Regions from separate parts of the Geobacillus sp. Manikaran-105 genome, predicted to be linked through region 1. Evidence: riboswitches for the same ligand, from Rfam matches in the RefSeq annotation. Region 1 holds a riboswitch; each other region holds the start of a gene.
What was found. A riboswitch is a leader RNA that binds a small molecule or an ion and turns the genes downstream of it on or off. The one in region 1 is predicted to bind cobalamin.
Positions count from the first base shown of each region.

Region 1 (4,639 bases):
TACACAAGCCGGCCGAGCGCCCGGCCAAGCTCCGTCGCCGTTCCGGCATAGGCAAAGACCTGCCCGGTTTGCGTCGCCGCCACAGCGAGCGAATCGGTCGACGTACCGGTGGCAAGCGTCCCGGTTTCCGGGTCGCAAACCGAACAGTCGGCGAGCGCTTTTGCCTTCGCTTCTGTCGCTGTCATCACCGCCTGGACAAACGCTGCTTCCGTCAGCACTCCGTCAATGACCACCACCATGTTGATCGTCCCCGGTCTTGCCGCTAGCGGCTGATGCTGCCACGCCCGAGCGGCATCGACGGCATTGCCGACGCCAGCGGTCGCCATGACCGCAACCGAAAACGCTTCCCCTTCTTTCTGAAGCCAAACAGCATCCCGGACATCAACCGCCGTCATCATGCCAACCGTTCGTTCCGGCGGAAACCCGTGCTGCTCCAAATAGCGGCGCATGTCTCCTTCCGCATCACTGCAATCGTAATCGAGCCCGACATGGCGGTTGACAAAATGGGTCGCCCATTGAAATCCGGCGCCGATCAATGCCGAGGACAGGACGCGAAGCGGCGCGGCCGCAGTAAGCACAGCGGCGTCATCAAGAAAGGAAAGCCGCAGCCCGCCGACCGGCGATTCCCCTTGCTTCTTGTTCGGCATGAACGAAAACATCGGCGTTGCCGACGCCGGATGGGCCAGACGCACAATCGGCGCGGCAAACACTTCCTCAAGCAACGCCGGCGTCATGACATCCGCAGGGGCGCCGAGCGCGGCTATTTTCCCTTTGTTCAGCACGAGCACCCGATCGCAATACAAGCTCGCCGCATTCATATCGTGGAAAACGGCGACGACCGTCAAGCCGCGGGCGTGCGCCGCTTCGGCGAGCCGGTCCAAAAGCCGGACTTGGCCGCTCACATCCATATGGTTCGTCGGCTCATCGAGCAAGAGCAGCTTGGGCTCTTGGGCGAGTGCGCGGGCCAAATAGGCGCGCTGCCGCTCGCCGCCGCTCAATCGTTCGAGCGGTTCATCGATTTTCCCCGTCAGGCCGACGGCCGCAAGTGCGTCTCGGAGGGCGGCTTCATCGTCCTCCGTCCACGTCGGAAAGAAGCCGCGCTGATGAGGATAGCGGCCGAGCGCCACCGTTTCCCTCACCGTATAGCCGGGCGCCGCCTCCGCTGTCTGCGGCAAGACGGCGGCCATCCGCGCCCATTGCTTCGCAGACAGCGCCGAGAGCTTTCGGCCATCGATGACGATCTCCCCGCTTGCTAGCGGCAGCTCTTTGCTGATGAGTTTGATCAAAGTCGTTTTCCCGCTGCCATTCGGCCCTAAGATGCCGAATATTTCGCCTTTTTCCACGGCAAACGTCACACCATCAAGCACTTGTTGCTGCCCGTATCGATGCGATACGGCCCGCACCTCGAGCATCGTCATCCCATCTTTCGTTTCGTTTTTCGGAAAAACAAGACGGCAAACAGCGGAGCGCCGATCAGCGACGTAATAACGCCGATCGGCAGTTCGCGCGGTTCAATGATCGTCCGCGCCGCCACATCGGCAAGCACAAGAAACGCACCGCCGTACAAGAGCGACAGCGGCAACAGCACTCGGTAGTTCGGCCCGCACACAAGCCGAACCATATGCGGAACGACAAGCCCGACAAAGCCGATCGTCCCTGACACCGACACCGCCGCGCCGGTGAGCAGCGCCGCTGCCGTCAAAATGATGACTTTTCGGCGCGTAACATCAACGCCGACATGAAGCGCCGCCGCCTCGCCAAAGGCAAACGCGTTCAACTCGCGGCTGTTGGCGATGAGCACTGCGGCCCCAACGAGAAAAAACGGCAGCAACAGCCCGCTGTATTTCCAGCCGCGCATCGCCACGCTCCCCATCAGCCATGAGATGATTTGCCGCAATTCTTCCCCGGTCAACGCGATCATGAGCGAAATGAACGCGCTGAAAAACGCGCCGAAGATAATGCCGGCTAAAATGATCGTCTCAACCGACATGCGCCGCTCCACAGCGCGAGTGAACGCCAAAACGGCGGCAAGCGTCGCCATGCCAAACAAGATGCTCACGACCGGCAGCGTGAACGTGCCAAAGAACGGCCATTGCCAGCCGAGAAAGATGACGAGCACCGCCCCGACCGACGCGCCGGACGAGACGCCGAGCGTGTACGGATCGGCGAGCGCATTTTTTAACAGCCCTTGAAACGCGGCCCCGGCCAGCGCCAATGACGCCCCGACCAAAAACGCAAGCACGACGCGCGGCAAGCGGATCGCCATCACGATCGGCACCCAATCAGCCGGAATGTGGCGAGGCAGCGCCGCTCCGAACCATTCAGCCGCCAAAATGCGGACAATAGAAGAAAAGGGAATCGACAGCGATCCTGTCGATATCCCTACGAGAAGCGATAACACGGCCGCGGTAACGGCCAATATATACATCCACATTTTACTTGAACACATCCGGGTAAATGGCTTTGGCAAGTTCCTCGACCCCTTCGACAAGGCGCGGACCCGGTCGGCTTACTAAGTCGGTGTTGACGTCATACACCCGCTTGTTTTTCACCGCCGGCACGTCTTTCCAAGCGGCGCGCGCCAACACTTGCTTCGCTCCGCCGTATGTCGTGATGATGACATCCGGCTTATAGGCCACGGCTTTTTCTTCCGTCACCATCGGCCAGCCTTCCAAGCTGCCGGCGACGTTTTTCGCCGAAATCACTTGAAGCATCTCATCCATAAACGTCCCTTTGCCGGCCGTATAAATTTGCGGCGGCGGCGACACTTCAATCCAGACATTGGCCTGTTTGTCCGCCGGGATTTGTTTCGCTTTTTCTTTGATTTTCGCAAGCTTCTCTTTCATCTCATCAATCACTTGCTTCGCTTTGTCTGTCGTCCCGGTCGCTTTGCCGATCAATTCGATGGACGCATACACATCGTCGAACGACTTCGCGTCATTGACGACAAGCACGGTGATGCCGGCGTCTTTCAATTGCTTGAGGCCATCGCGCGAGTTATGGGCGCTTGACGCGTGGGCCAAGACGAGATCCGGTTTGAGCGAAATGATTTTCTCGACGTTGAATTCCATGCCGCCGATTTTCGTTTTCGTTTTGACGTCTTCCGGATAATTGTCAAAATCGCTGACGCCGACGATCTTATCGCCCAACCCCAACGCATAGGCGATTTCCGTATTGCTCGGGATGAGCGAGACGATCTTTTTCGGTTCCGCTTTGATCGTGACATCCTCGCCAAGCCCGTCTTTCACCGTCACCGGAAACGCCGCTTGTTCCGTTTTCGGTTCTTCTTTTTTCGCAGGCTCGGTGCTGCCATTCGCCCCGCCGCAGCCGACGAGCACGGCGGCCAAAAGGAAGAACACCGCCACCACCGCCGGCCATGTCCAACGTTTCATCCGTCATTCCCCCTTCGATGATGTATGTACAACAAAAAAGCCCATTCCGTCCGAACGGGGAATGAGCACGAAACAGACCGCCAATGGGCACAACAATGCCCTGTACGACTGTTTCCACGTCTCACCCCCCGAAGATTCGGAAACTGCGGCAAGCAAGGCAGGTCTACTGGCTCATGCTTCATCCTACTCTGAAGCCTTCCCGTACGGAAAACAGCGCAAGCCATCTGTCCGTACAGTGGCGATTTCATTTCGTCCGCATTGACAGTTGCGGGGACAGCTCCGGATTCCCACCGGATTCCCTATTAAGCCGTTTCGGCGCCTTGCTGCGAATGGATTCAGTTATGGGATATGGACATTTTTATAATAATGCAGCGTTTAGCATTTGACAACTATGAATTTACAGCACTTCACCTTCCCACTCTTGCAGATAATCGCGACGGATTCATGACCCATGCTTCATAAGGAACAGAGCATCCCCTTTTCATCGCATCGAGCACCCGCGATTTCAAATGCGGCCATGTCACATATTCATCAATATTCGACTCATCGATCAACACAAACTTCGCCTTTTGAATTTCCTCAGGCTGGGGAGAAACGTTTCCTTTCACATATGTCGCTTTAAATACAATGTTTATGATATTTTTAGTTTCATTGTAATACACGCCGCTGACCCCAATGAGACGGATGTCAACGCCAGTCTCTTCATGCACCTCACGATGAACGGCCCGATCGAGCGGCTCGCCTGGTTCAACTTGTCCACCCGGCATTTCCCACGTATCGGAGCGGTCATAGCTTTTAACAAGCAAAACCTCTCCCGTGTCATTCGTAATATAGGCTGAAACGGTGATAATGGCTTGTTGGTGTTTATCCATCAAGCTCTCCTCCTACATCGCGGAATGATCCTAGCCCTCTCCTGCAGAAAAAAAGCAGCTGCCCCATCTATACTGCCATCTTGAAAAAAATAAGGAAAATCCGTGGTGCTAGTTGAACATTAACGCCTCACGTGATGACACAGCGCAAGAGGGACAAGATCTCCACAACAGCATAGGCATGATGTTGTCCGTGCCTCGCTAGTTGGTGACGGATCTATTAGAAAAACTCTATTTAACGGAAAAACGGAGCAACCGACAACAACAGTTATATCGAGAGCGTTCAGGGAACATCTCCCTAGTGAATAAGTTTCCAATGACATACTGATACCCTGCTCGTTCCGAAGTAAAACAAAACAACTTTCCAAGAATATGAAT
Region 1 is NZ_PIJG01000025.1:34,895-39,533, forward strand. It holds gene CV945_RS09145 (adenosylcobinamide amidohydrolase) at 1-1,418, opposite strand, end outside; gene CV945_RS09150 (FecCD family ABC transporter permease) at 1,415-2,449, opposite strand; gene CV945_RS09155 (ABC transporter substrate-binding protein) at 2,436-3,392, opposite strand; cobalamin riboswitch at 3,532-3,730, opposite strand; gene CV945_RS09160 (NUDIX hydrolase) at 3,800-4,267, opposite strand; partial or broken gene CV945_RS17855 (IS982 family transposase) at 4,390-4,639, opposite strand, start outside.

Region 2 (4,639 bases), on a different contig from region 1:
AAGCCATTCTCAACTCCTTTATAACACGTGTGTGTTTTTATCGTAACAGATCGATGTGCAAAAATGGTGAAATTCACACTTTCTCCATACTTTATCGTTAATATTATGAGGAACTGAAAATCTTGCAAGCAGTGTTCCTGAAAAAATGGAAACAGATTGTTTTTGAAACTTGACGTTGTGTACGATAGAATGAAAGTATCTTTGTATCCATCATTTTAGTTTTAAACAAAAAGGTTTTTCGTGTAGTTTTTGGATTCTTCTTAGCAAAGTGGGGGGACAATCATCGCCATGTGCGGTTTTATTGGCTGTATTCATGATCGCCCGAGAGCGATTGAGCAAACATGGAAAACAACGTTGATGGAGATGAACCGCCTGATTACCCATCGCGGCCCCGACGATGAGGGGTATTTTTTTGATGACTACGTGAGTTTTGGTTTTCGGCGTTTGAGCATCATCGATCTGGAGGCGGGGCATCAGCCGCTGTCTTATGAAAACGATCGATATTGGATCATTTTTAACGGGGAAATTTACAACTATCTTGAATTGCGGGAAGAGCTGGCGGCGAAAGGATATTCGTTTGCGACGCATTCGGATACCGAGGTGATTGTTGCCCTTTACAGCGCGGAAAAAGAAAAAGCGGTCGAAAAGCTGCGCGGGATGTTTGCGTTTGTCATTTGGGACAAGCAAGAGAAAACGGTGTTTGCGGCGCGCGATCCGTTCGGCATTAAGCCGTTTTTTTATGCGGAGCAAGGAGACCGCACGTTTTTCGCTTCGGAAAAGAAAAGCATCTTGCTCGCTCTGGGACAGGAGTCGCTAAACGGCGATTCCCTGCAGCATTATTTAACATTCCAATATGTCCCTGAGCCGCTGACGATGTCGGCCGGCATTTACAAGCTGGAGCCGGGGCATTATCTCAAGAAACAAGTCGGAAAACCGCTCACGATTCATCGTTATTGGAAGGTATCCTTCGACCCCATTCGCCAATCGGAAGAGGAGCTTGTCAAGCAAATCCGCGATGCGCTGTTTGATTCGGTCAGCGTCCATATGCGCAGCGATGTGCCGGTCGGTGCGTTTTTGTCGGGAGGCATTGATTCATCGTTCATCGTCGCCATCGCGAAACAATTCCATCCGCACCTGAAGACCTTTTCCGTCGGGTTTGAGCGGGAAGGGTTCAGTGAAATCGATGTCGCAAAAGAAACGGCGGAGAAGCTTGGGGTGGACAATATCAGCTATGTCATTTCGCCGCAGGAGTATATGGAAGAGCTGCCGAAAATTATGTGGCATATGGACGATCCGCTTGCCGATCCTGCGGCGGTGCCGCTTTATTTTGTCGCTCGTGAGGCGAGAAAGCATGTCACGGTTGTGCTTTCTGGCGAAGGGGCGGACGAGCTGTTCGGCGGTTACAACATTTACCGCGAACCAGAGTCGCTGCGGCTGTTTGTGCGTATGCCAAACATCGTAAAAGCGGTGTTGCGGATGATCGCGAAGCTGCTTCCGGACGGGATGAAAGGAAAAAGCTTTTTGGAGCGCGGCACGACGCCGCTTGAAGAGCGGTATGTCGGCAATGCGAAAATCTATAGCGAAAAGGAAAAAGCGGCGCTGCTCAAAACGTACCGAGGAGGGTGCGAATATACGGCGGTGACGGCTCCGTTTTACCGCGAAACGCTTCATGACCCGCCCGTCAACCGGATGCAGTATATTGATCTTCATACATGGCTAAGGGGCGATATTTTAGTCAAAGCGGACAAAATGACGATGGCCCATTCGCTTGAGCTGCGCGTTCCCTTTTTAGACAAAAAGGTATTTGAGGTTGCTAGGCAAATCGCCCCTGATATGAAGATAGCCAACGGTACGACGAAATATATTTTACGTAAAGCCGCCGAAGGCATCGTGCCGGATCATGTGTTAAACCGGAAAAAATTAGGGTTCCCCGTGCCGATTCGCCACTGGCTGAAAAACGAAATGTATGACTGGGCGAGACAGCTCATCAACGAAAGCGAAACTGATCATCTGTTCCATAAGGACGTGCTCTATCGGCTGCTGGATGAACATGCCCGCCACAAGGCGGATCATAGCCGCAAGCTGTGGACGGTCTTGGCGTTTATGGTTTGGCATCAAGTCTATGTGGAAAAGAAGTACGATTTTGCTCAATCCGTACAAAACGAGAAGCGGCCAGCGTCTGTTTTGGAGGCGTAGCAGAGAAAGGAAAATTCCATTCAACTGCTCTTGCAATTTTCCCGGTTTTGGTATATGCTTGTTCCATCAGGATGCTAAATACTATATATTGGTTTTGAAGTCTTGTTGTACAACTACATATCGTTCTGCCAAGCAATGGTGTCCATCAGGACTTAATAGGGAATCCGGTGTGAATCCGGAACTGCCCCCGCAACTGTATGTGCGGACGAAATGGGATGGCCACTGGTGGCAAGAGCCATTCGGCGCGCCGCTGGGAAGGCCCCAAAGTAGGACGATGCACGAGTCAGGAGACCTGCCTTGCTTGGAACGTTTCATGTTCTTCGGGGTGTGAGAAGATGAAACGATAGGGGAAAAGAAAAAGGGTTTCGTATGCCTTTTTTCCGTCTGTCGTTTCATCCGCTCGCCTGCCCGAGCGGATTTTTTATTGAAGGAGTGGGGAAACGAATGACCGCATTGACGAAAATGATCATCATCGATGACCAAGGGAAGCCGGTTTCTTTTTCACGTGAAGAGTTTGCGTCGCTGATTGGGCAAGCCGCCGCTGGATTCGGCCGTCTGTCGCTTGATGAATACGTCGAGCGTGTTTGGCAGCTTCTCAGTCGAAAGGAGTCCGTCACGGTAGAACAGCTGCACCAAACGGCTATTTTGGAAGGACTTTCTTACATTGATGAAGATGAGCCGGACTGGACATTTGTGTGCGCCCGGCTGTATTTGCAGCAACTGTACCGCGAGGCGGCACGGCAGCGCGGGTATGACGAGCGCGAGCGGTATGGCGATTTCTACTCGCTGCTTGTTGCGCTGACGGAACAAGGGGTGTACAGCCCGTTCTTGCTTGAGCGTTATACGAAAGAAGAAGTCGACGCCATCGGCGCGTTTCTTGATCCGGAGAAGGACAAGCTGTTTACGTACATTGGGCTGCGCACGCTCGCTGATCGGTATTTGGCCCGCGATTATGAGCGGCGGCTGTATGAATTGCCGCAGGAGCGGTTTTTGGTCATCGCCATGACGCTAATGGTGAATGAACCACCCAAGCGGCGCCTTGAGCTCGTGAAGGAAGCGTATTGGGCGTTAAGCAACTTATACATGACCGTGGCGACGCCGACGCTTGCCAATGCCGGAAAGTCATACGGCCAGCTGTCGAGCTGCTTTGTCGACACGGTCGATGACAGCTTGCAAGGGATTTATGACAGCAACACCGACATCGCCAATTTGTCGAAATCGGGCGGCGGCATCGGCGTCTATTTAGGCAAAATCCGTTCGCGCGGCAGCGACATCAAAGGATTCAAAGGGGTCTCCTCCGGCGTCATCCCGTGGATGAAGCAGTTGAACAATACAGCGGTGAGCGTCGATCAGTTAGGACAGCGAAAAGGGGCCATTTCCGTCTATTTGGATGTATGGCATAAAGACATTTTTGCGTTTCTCGATGCGCGGCTCAACAACGGTGACGAACGGCTGCGGACGCATGATTTGTTCACCGGCGTTTGCATCCCTGATTTGTTCATGGAGCAAGTCGAACAGCGCGGCGACTGGTATTTGTTTGATCCGCATGAAGTGCGGAAGGTGATGGGGTTTAGCTTGGAAGATTTTTATGATGAGGAAAAAGGGTGCGGCAGCTTTCGGGAGAAATACTGGCAATGTGTCAACGAACCAAGACTGTCGAAAGAAAAAGTGCCGGCGATCGACGTGATGAAAAGCATTATGCGCAGCCAGCTCGAGTCGGGGACGCCGTTTATGTTTTACCGCGATGAAGTGAACCGGCAAAACCCGAATCGCCATCTCGGGATGATCTACTGCAGCAACCTTTGCACGGAAATCGCGCAAAACCAAAGCCCGACAGTGACGAAGCGGCAATATGTGAAAGACGGGACGATCATCATTGAGAAAATCCCAGGCGATTTTGTCGTCTGCAACTTATCGTCGATCAACTTGGCGCGGGCGGTGACCGACGGCGTTTTGGCGCGGCTGATCCCGATTCAAATGCGGATGCTCGATAATGTCATTGATTTAAACAATATCCCTGTGCTGCAAGCCGGCCTGACGAATCAAAAATACCGCGCTGTCGGGCTTGGAACCTTTGGCTGGCATCATTTGTTGGCGTTAAAAGGCATTCGCTGGGAGTCGGACGAAGCGGTCCGCTATGCCGACGAGCTGTATGAAACGATCGCGTATTTGGCGATTCAAGCGAGCATGGAGCTCGCCAAAGAGAAAGGGAGCTACCCGGCGTTTCCGGGGTCGGATTGGCAGACGGGCGCTTATTTTGAGCGGCGCGGCTACCAAAGCCACGGTGAACTCGATTGGGATCGGCTGAAGCAAGATGTGGCCCGCTACGGGATGCGCAACGGCTATATCATGTCCATCGCCCCGAACGCATCGACGTCGATCATCGCTGGCAGCACGGCGAGCATTGATCCCATTTTCTTAAAAGTATACGCCGAGGAAAAGA
Region 2 is NZ_PIJG01000041.1:14,579-19,217, reverse strand. It holds gene CV945_RS12340 (C39 family peptidase) at 1-2, opposite strand, end outside; gene asnB (asparagine synthase (glutamine-hydrolyzing)) at 289-2,196, shown strand; cobalamin riboswitch at 2,315-2,510, shown strand; gene CV945_RS12330 (ribonucleoside-diphosphate reductase subunit alpha) at 2,566-4,639, shown strand, end outside.
Region 2: it holds a riboswitch for cobalamin, as region 1 does, so the genes downstream of both, CV945_RS12330 (ribonucleoside-diphosphate reductase subunit alpha) here and CV945_RS09155 (ABC transporter substrate-binding protein) in region 1, are expected to answer to the same signal.

Region 3 (4,639 bases), on a different contig from region 1:
CCGACCAATTGAATGAGCGGGACGCCGCGCGGGATGAGCGGGCGGAGCGCCTGCAAACTTTCTGGATGGAACGATTGAAACATGACGCGGCGCTGTTGCAGGAAACCGTGTTTTTTCAATAGATGGACGACCGCCCGTTCGATGCCGGGCTGTTTCGTTTCGATGTACAACGGGGCTTCCACACGCTCCGCTTTCAGCATCTGAATCACCTCATCAAGCGTCGGGATGCGCTCGCCGGCAAAGCGTGGATGAAACCACGACCCGGCATCCAATTTTTTGAGCTCACGCAATGAAAAATCGCTGACCCGCCATGGCGACCGGTGCGGGTAAACCGTTTCGGCATTTGTCGTCCGGGCGAGCGTCGCATCATGCAGGGCAACGAGCTTCCCGTCTTTCGTTGCGCGCACATCGACTTCGATATAATCGGCATTCATGAGGGCGGCGAGGCGGTAGGATGAGAGCGTATGCTCCGGCGCGTGTCCGGACGCGCCGCGGTGGGCGATGACGGCGGTTTTCGGCTGGCTGGGTGGCTGCCAGGCAGCCGCGGCCGCTAAGACGATCGGCAACGATAACAAAAACAATGCGCAAAGATAGGAGCGAAAAACCGTGATCCGGCGCATATACATCTCTCCCCTTTCAGTATATCATATCGGGAAAACAAGTGCGAGGGAAAAACGAGGTGATATAGTGGGAAAAGGATGCTTGTACCGATAGTGTCGCACATCAAGCAAAGGGATATTCAGTTTGATGCATAAAGTGCGTTATCATGCCGCATACTGTAAACGACAACAAAACGTTGGGCTATAGCCAAGCGGTAAGGCAACGGACTTTGACTCCGTGATGCGCTGGTTCGAATCCAGCTAGCCCAGCTGAACGTCTGGTCAAACCGGAGGGGCTTTGAGCCGGTGAAAACGGTCTCCGCTATATATCGGCGCGGGGCCGTTTTTTATGGTTTCAATGCGATCGGTGGAATACATCGAAGCGATTGACGGCCACACAATGGTTTGGTTCACATCGCCGCGTTCGTGTCAGTCGTTCGAATGAAAGATCGTCGACAAAAAACTGCTGAGGCAGAAGGATTTTGGCGAATGACGGCGAATGCAAAACATGAAAGGGGAGAGCGACAATGAAAACAGCCGATTTATGCGATCAATTTTTAGACGAGTTGCAAGTATGCGAGTTGCCGTTCCAATCGTACGGCGGAAAACGGATGTTTTCCGGGCCGATCGCGACGGTCGATGTGTTTGAAGACAACGTCCTTGTCCGAGAAGCGCTGGAGACGGTGCCGCCGGGGACGGTGCTCGTGGTCGATGGAAAAGGCTCGCGCCGCGTCGCGCTATTAGGCGACCGGCTGGCGCAAATCGCTTGCGAGAGGGGGCTTGCTGGCGTCATCATCCACGGCTGCATCCGCGATTCAGCGGAAATTGGCGCCATGCCGATTGGCGTGATGGCGATCGGCACATGCCCGGTGAAAAGCAAAAAAGAGGGAAAAGGCTCACGCGACGTTGCGCTCGAGTTTGGCGGCGTCCGCTGGGAGCCAGGGGCGTACGTGTACGCTGATGCGGACGGCGTTGTCGTCGCCAACAAAGATTTGTTGGCGAAAAATGGTTGACGGCTGCGGTCGAGTCTCGTTCAATACAACGAACAGGTTGAGGCGATGGAGATGGAATGGCAGGAAGTGCGTTCATTGTATCCAAATCAATTTGTGAAATTACAAGTATTAAAGTCCCATTTAGAGGGAGATCAAGAAATCATTGAAGAGGTGGCTGTTATCGGAACGGTTTCGGACAAGGATGCAACTCGTGAGTTGCTGCAATCGAAAGGGAATCAGCTTGTTTATCATACTAGCCACAAGGAGATTGTTTTAAAAGTTCGGGGAGCGATTGGCCTGAGAGGGAAATTTCATTATGCAGATTGAATATCGTGAAGGCTTGCTGTTTGCATCGATCGAAATCGTTTATCAAGGAAGGTCTAAGTTGATTCATAATATGGTGATTGATACTGGTGCGGCGAAAACAGTGATTTCTCAAAATGCAGTAGAAGATATTCATTTGCGGGTAGAGCCGGGCGATCGTATTGTGGCTTATTACGGAATCGGTGGGAAAGAGTACGCGTTTACAAAAAAATTAGACTGTATTCAGCTAGATTCTTTCCAGCTAAGAGAGTATGAAATTGATTTTAGCGGGATGGACTATGAGGGGATTAACGGTTTGTTAGGATTGGATATATTGCTGGGCGCTGGATTTGTCTTAGACCTGGACAAGTTGGAGATGTATCGTTCTGGTTGAAATGGAACGCCCGCTCGAAATGCCAAAAAGAAGGAAAAGGCGCCCGCGACGTTGCGCTCGAGTTTGGCGGCGTCCGCTGGGAGCCAGGGGCGTACGTGTACGCTGATGCGGACGGCGTTGTCGTCGCCAACAAAGATTTGTCGGCAAAAAACGGTTGACGGCAACGCATTGGTTGTACTACGATGAAAACGGATGCTTGTTCCATGACAGCGCATATATGGCGGTAAGACAAACAAGGTGCCTAGCCCGCTTAGGGCTTGGGTGAAAAGGGAAGCTCGGTGAAAATCCGGCACGGTGCCCGCCACTGTGATGGGGAGCTTTGCGGCAACAAGTCACTGAAGGATGCTTCGGGAAGACGCCGCCAAGCGATGATCCTAAGTCAGGAGACCTGCCTTGTTTGGATCGGACGGATGCCTACGGGACTATAGGCAGACGTGCGGGAGAATGACGGCTTTAGGGGCCCTGTTTGGGCCGTTTACGGCTTTCGTATACATTTTTCTGCACCTCTGCTGTAGAGGTGCTTTTTCTTTTGTCGAAAACCTGCCCGTCTGTCTGCGTCTAAATTCTATCATTCTAGCCAAAAAGGGGGGATTCGGTGGCGACATGGGATTTGCGGGGAATGAAGCATCATGTGCTCATTTGCAACGGAGGGACGTGCCTCCGCCATGGCGGAGATGACGTGACAACCGCGGTGCGCGAGGAAATCGCCCGCCTTGGGCTTGACGACGCTGTCCATACAACAAGGACGCGCTGCAACGGTCGTTGCCAAGACGCATGCGTGATGATCGTCTACCCGGACGGCGTCTGGTACCGGCAGATGACGCCAGAGAAGGCGAAAGAAGTCGCGCGCGTCCATTTGGGTGAGGGTGTTCCGCTGCGGGAGTGGGCGACGTATGAGTATGAAGGGGAATTGGTGTTGACGCCGATCGGCGAGCGTGAGGCGGCAAGTGGAAAACGAAAAAACGAGCATATCGAGAAAGGAGCAAGCAGATAAATGAAAAGAACCGTTCGATGGAGCGGGATGATGGCTTTATTCGTTGTATATTTTTGGCTCACCAATGAAAACGAAGTAAATGCCATGCATATTATGGAAGGTTTTTTGCCTGTCAAATGGGCGCTGTTTTGGTGGATCCTGTTTTTGCCGTTTTTCTTGTTTGGGCTGCGCAGGCTTGTTCATGCTTCGAAGCAGCACCCCGAACATAAGCTTCTGATGGCGTTAGCTGGCGCGTTTACATTTGTATTGTCGGCGTTGAAAATTCCATCCGTCACCGGCAGCAGCTCGCATCCGACCGGGATCGGCTTCGGCTCGGTTTTGTTTGGACCATGGGTGATGGTGGTGATCGGCACAGTCGTTCTTCTCTTTCAAGCGCTGCTTCTTGCCCACGGAGGAGTGACGACGCTTGGGGCCAATGCGATGTCAATGGCGATCGTCGGCCCGTTCGTCGCGTACGGAGTGTATCAACTGTGCCGAAAAGGGGCGGTATCCAATCGAGCGGCTTTGTTTCTTGCCGCTTGTTTGTCTGATTTGGCTACATATGTCATGACGTCCCTGCAGCTTGCCCTGGCGTTTCCGTCTCCTGATGGGGGAGTCACCGCCTCGTTTTTGAAATTCGCCGGCATTTTTGCCATTACTCAAGTGCCGTTGGCGGTGACGGAAGGCATCATAACGGTAATCGTCTGGAACTGGCTTTCCTCCTATCAAGCTTCTCCGCTGTTCCAAAAGGAAAAGGGGGCGTAATGCGATGAAGAAAAATGGCTTGCTCGTGTTGCTGGCTGCTTTGCTTGTCATCATTCCGCTTTGGTGGGCGCGCGGATCGGAATTCGGTGGAACGGACGATCAGGCGGAAAAAGCCATTCAAACGCTCAACCCGCATTACCGGCCGTGGTTTGAGTCGATCTTCACCCCTCCAGGCGGCGAAGTCGAAACGCTTCTGTTCTCGCTGCAAGCCGCGCTTGGCGCCGGCGTGATCGGCTACGTCGTCGGGTTGTACAAAGGGCGTTCGGAGCGGAAAAACAGCCATGATTCGCGAGTTTGACCGTTGGGCGTATGACAACCGGCTGCGGGCATGGCGGGCGGAGTGGAAGCTGATCGTGGCGTTTGTTATGCTTGCCGTTGTCATGATGGGCGGCTGGCGCGAACAATGGCTTGTGCTCATCGGAATGGCGTATTGGATTGTCGCTCGTGCACGAGTGCCGTTTTCCGTGTATGGAAAAGCGATGCTCGCCGCCTCCGTTTTTTTAGGGCTCAGCCTGCTGACGCTCGTTGTGTCCGTGTCGGTTCCTTTTCAAATAACTTTCATCGACAGCCAGCTGCAGCCGGCTGCAAAGCTCGCCGTCCGCTCCCTTGCCGC
Region 3 is NZ_PIJG01000009.1:22,199-26,837, forward strand. It holds gene CV945_RS04320 (glycerophosphodiester phosphodiesterase family protein) at 1-620, opposite strand, end outside; tRNA gene CV945_RS04325 (tRNA-Gln) at 798-869, shown strand; gene rraA (ribonuclease E activity regulator RraA) at 1,127-1,612, shown strand; gene CV945_RS04335 (hypothetical protein) at 1,664-1,918, shown strand; gene CV945_RS04340 (retropepsin-like aspartic protease) at 1,908-2,288, shown strand; partial or broken gene CV945_RS04345 (RraA family protein) at 2,306-2,446, shown strand; cobalamin riboswitch at 2,507-2,698, shown strand; gene CV945_RS04350 ((2Fe-2S) ferredoxin domain-containing protein) at 2,884-3,282, shown strand; gene CV945_RS04355 (energy-coupling factor ABC transporter permease) at 3,283-4,026, shown strand; gene CV945_RS04360 (energy-coupling factor ABC transporter substrate-binding protein) at 4,031-4,324, shown strand; gene CV945_RS04365 (energy-coupling factor transporter transmembrane component T family protein) at 4,308-4,639, shown strand, end outside.
Region 3: it holds a riboswitch for cobalamin, as region 1 does, so the genes downstream of both, CV945_RS04350 ((2Fe-2S) ferredoxin domain-containing protein) here and CV945_RS09155 (ABC transporter substrate-binding protein) in region 1, are expected to answer to the same signal.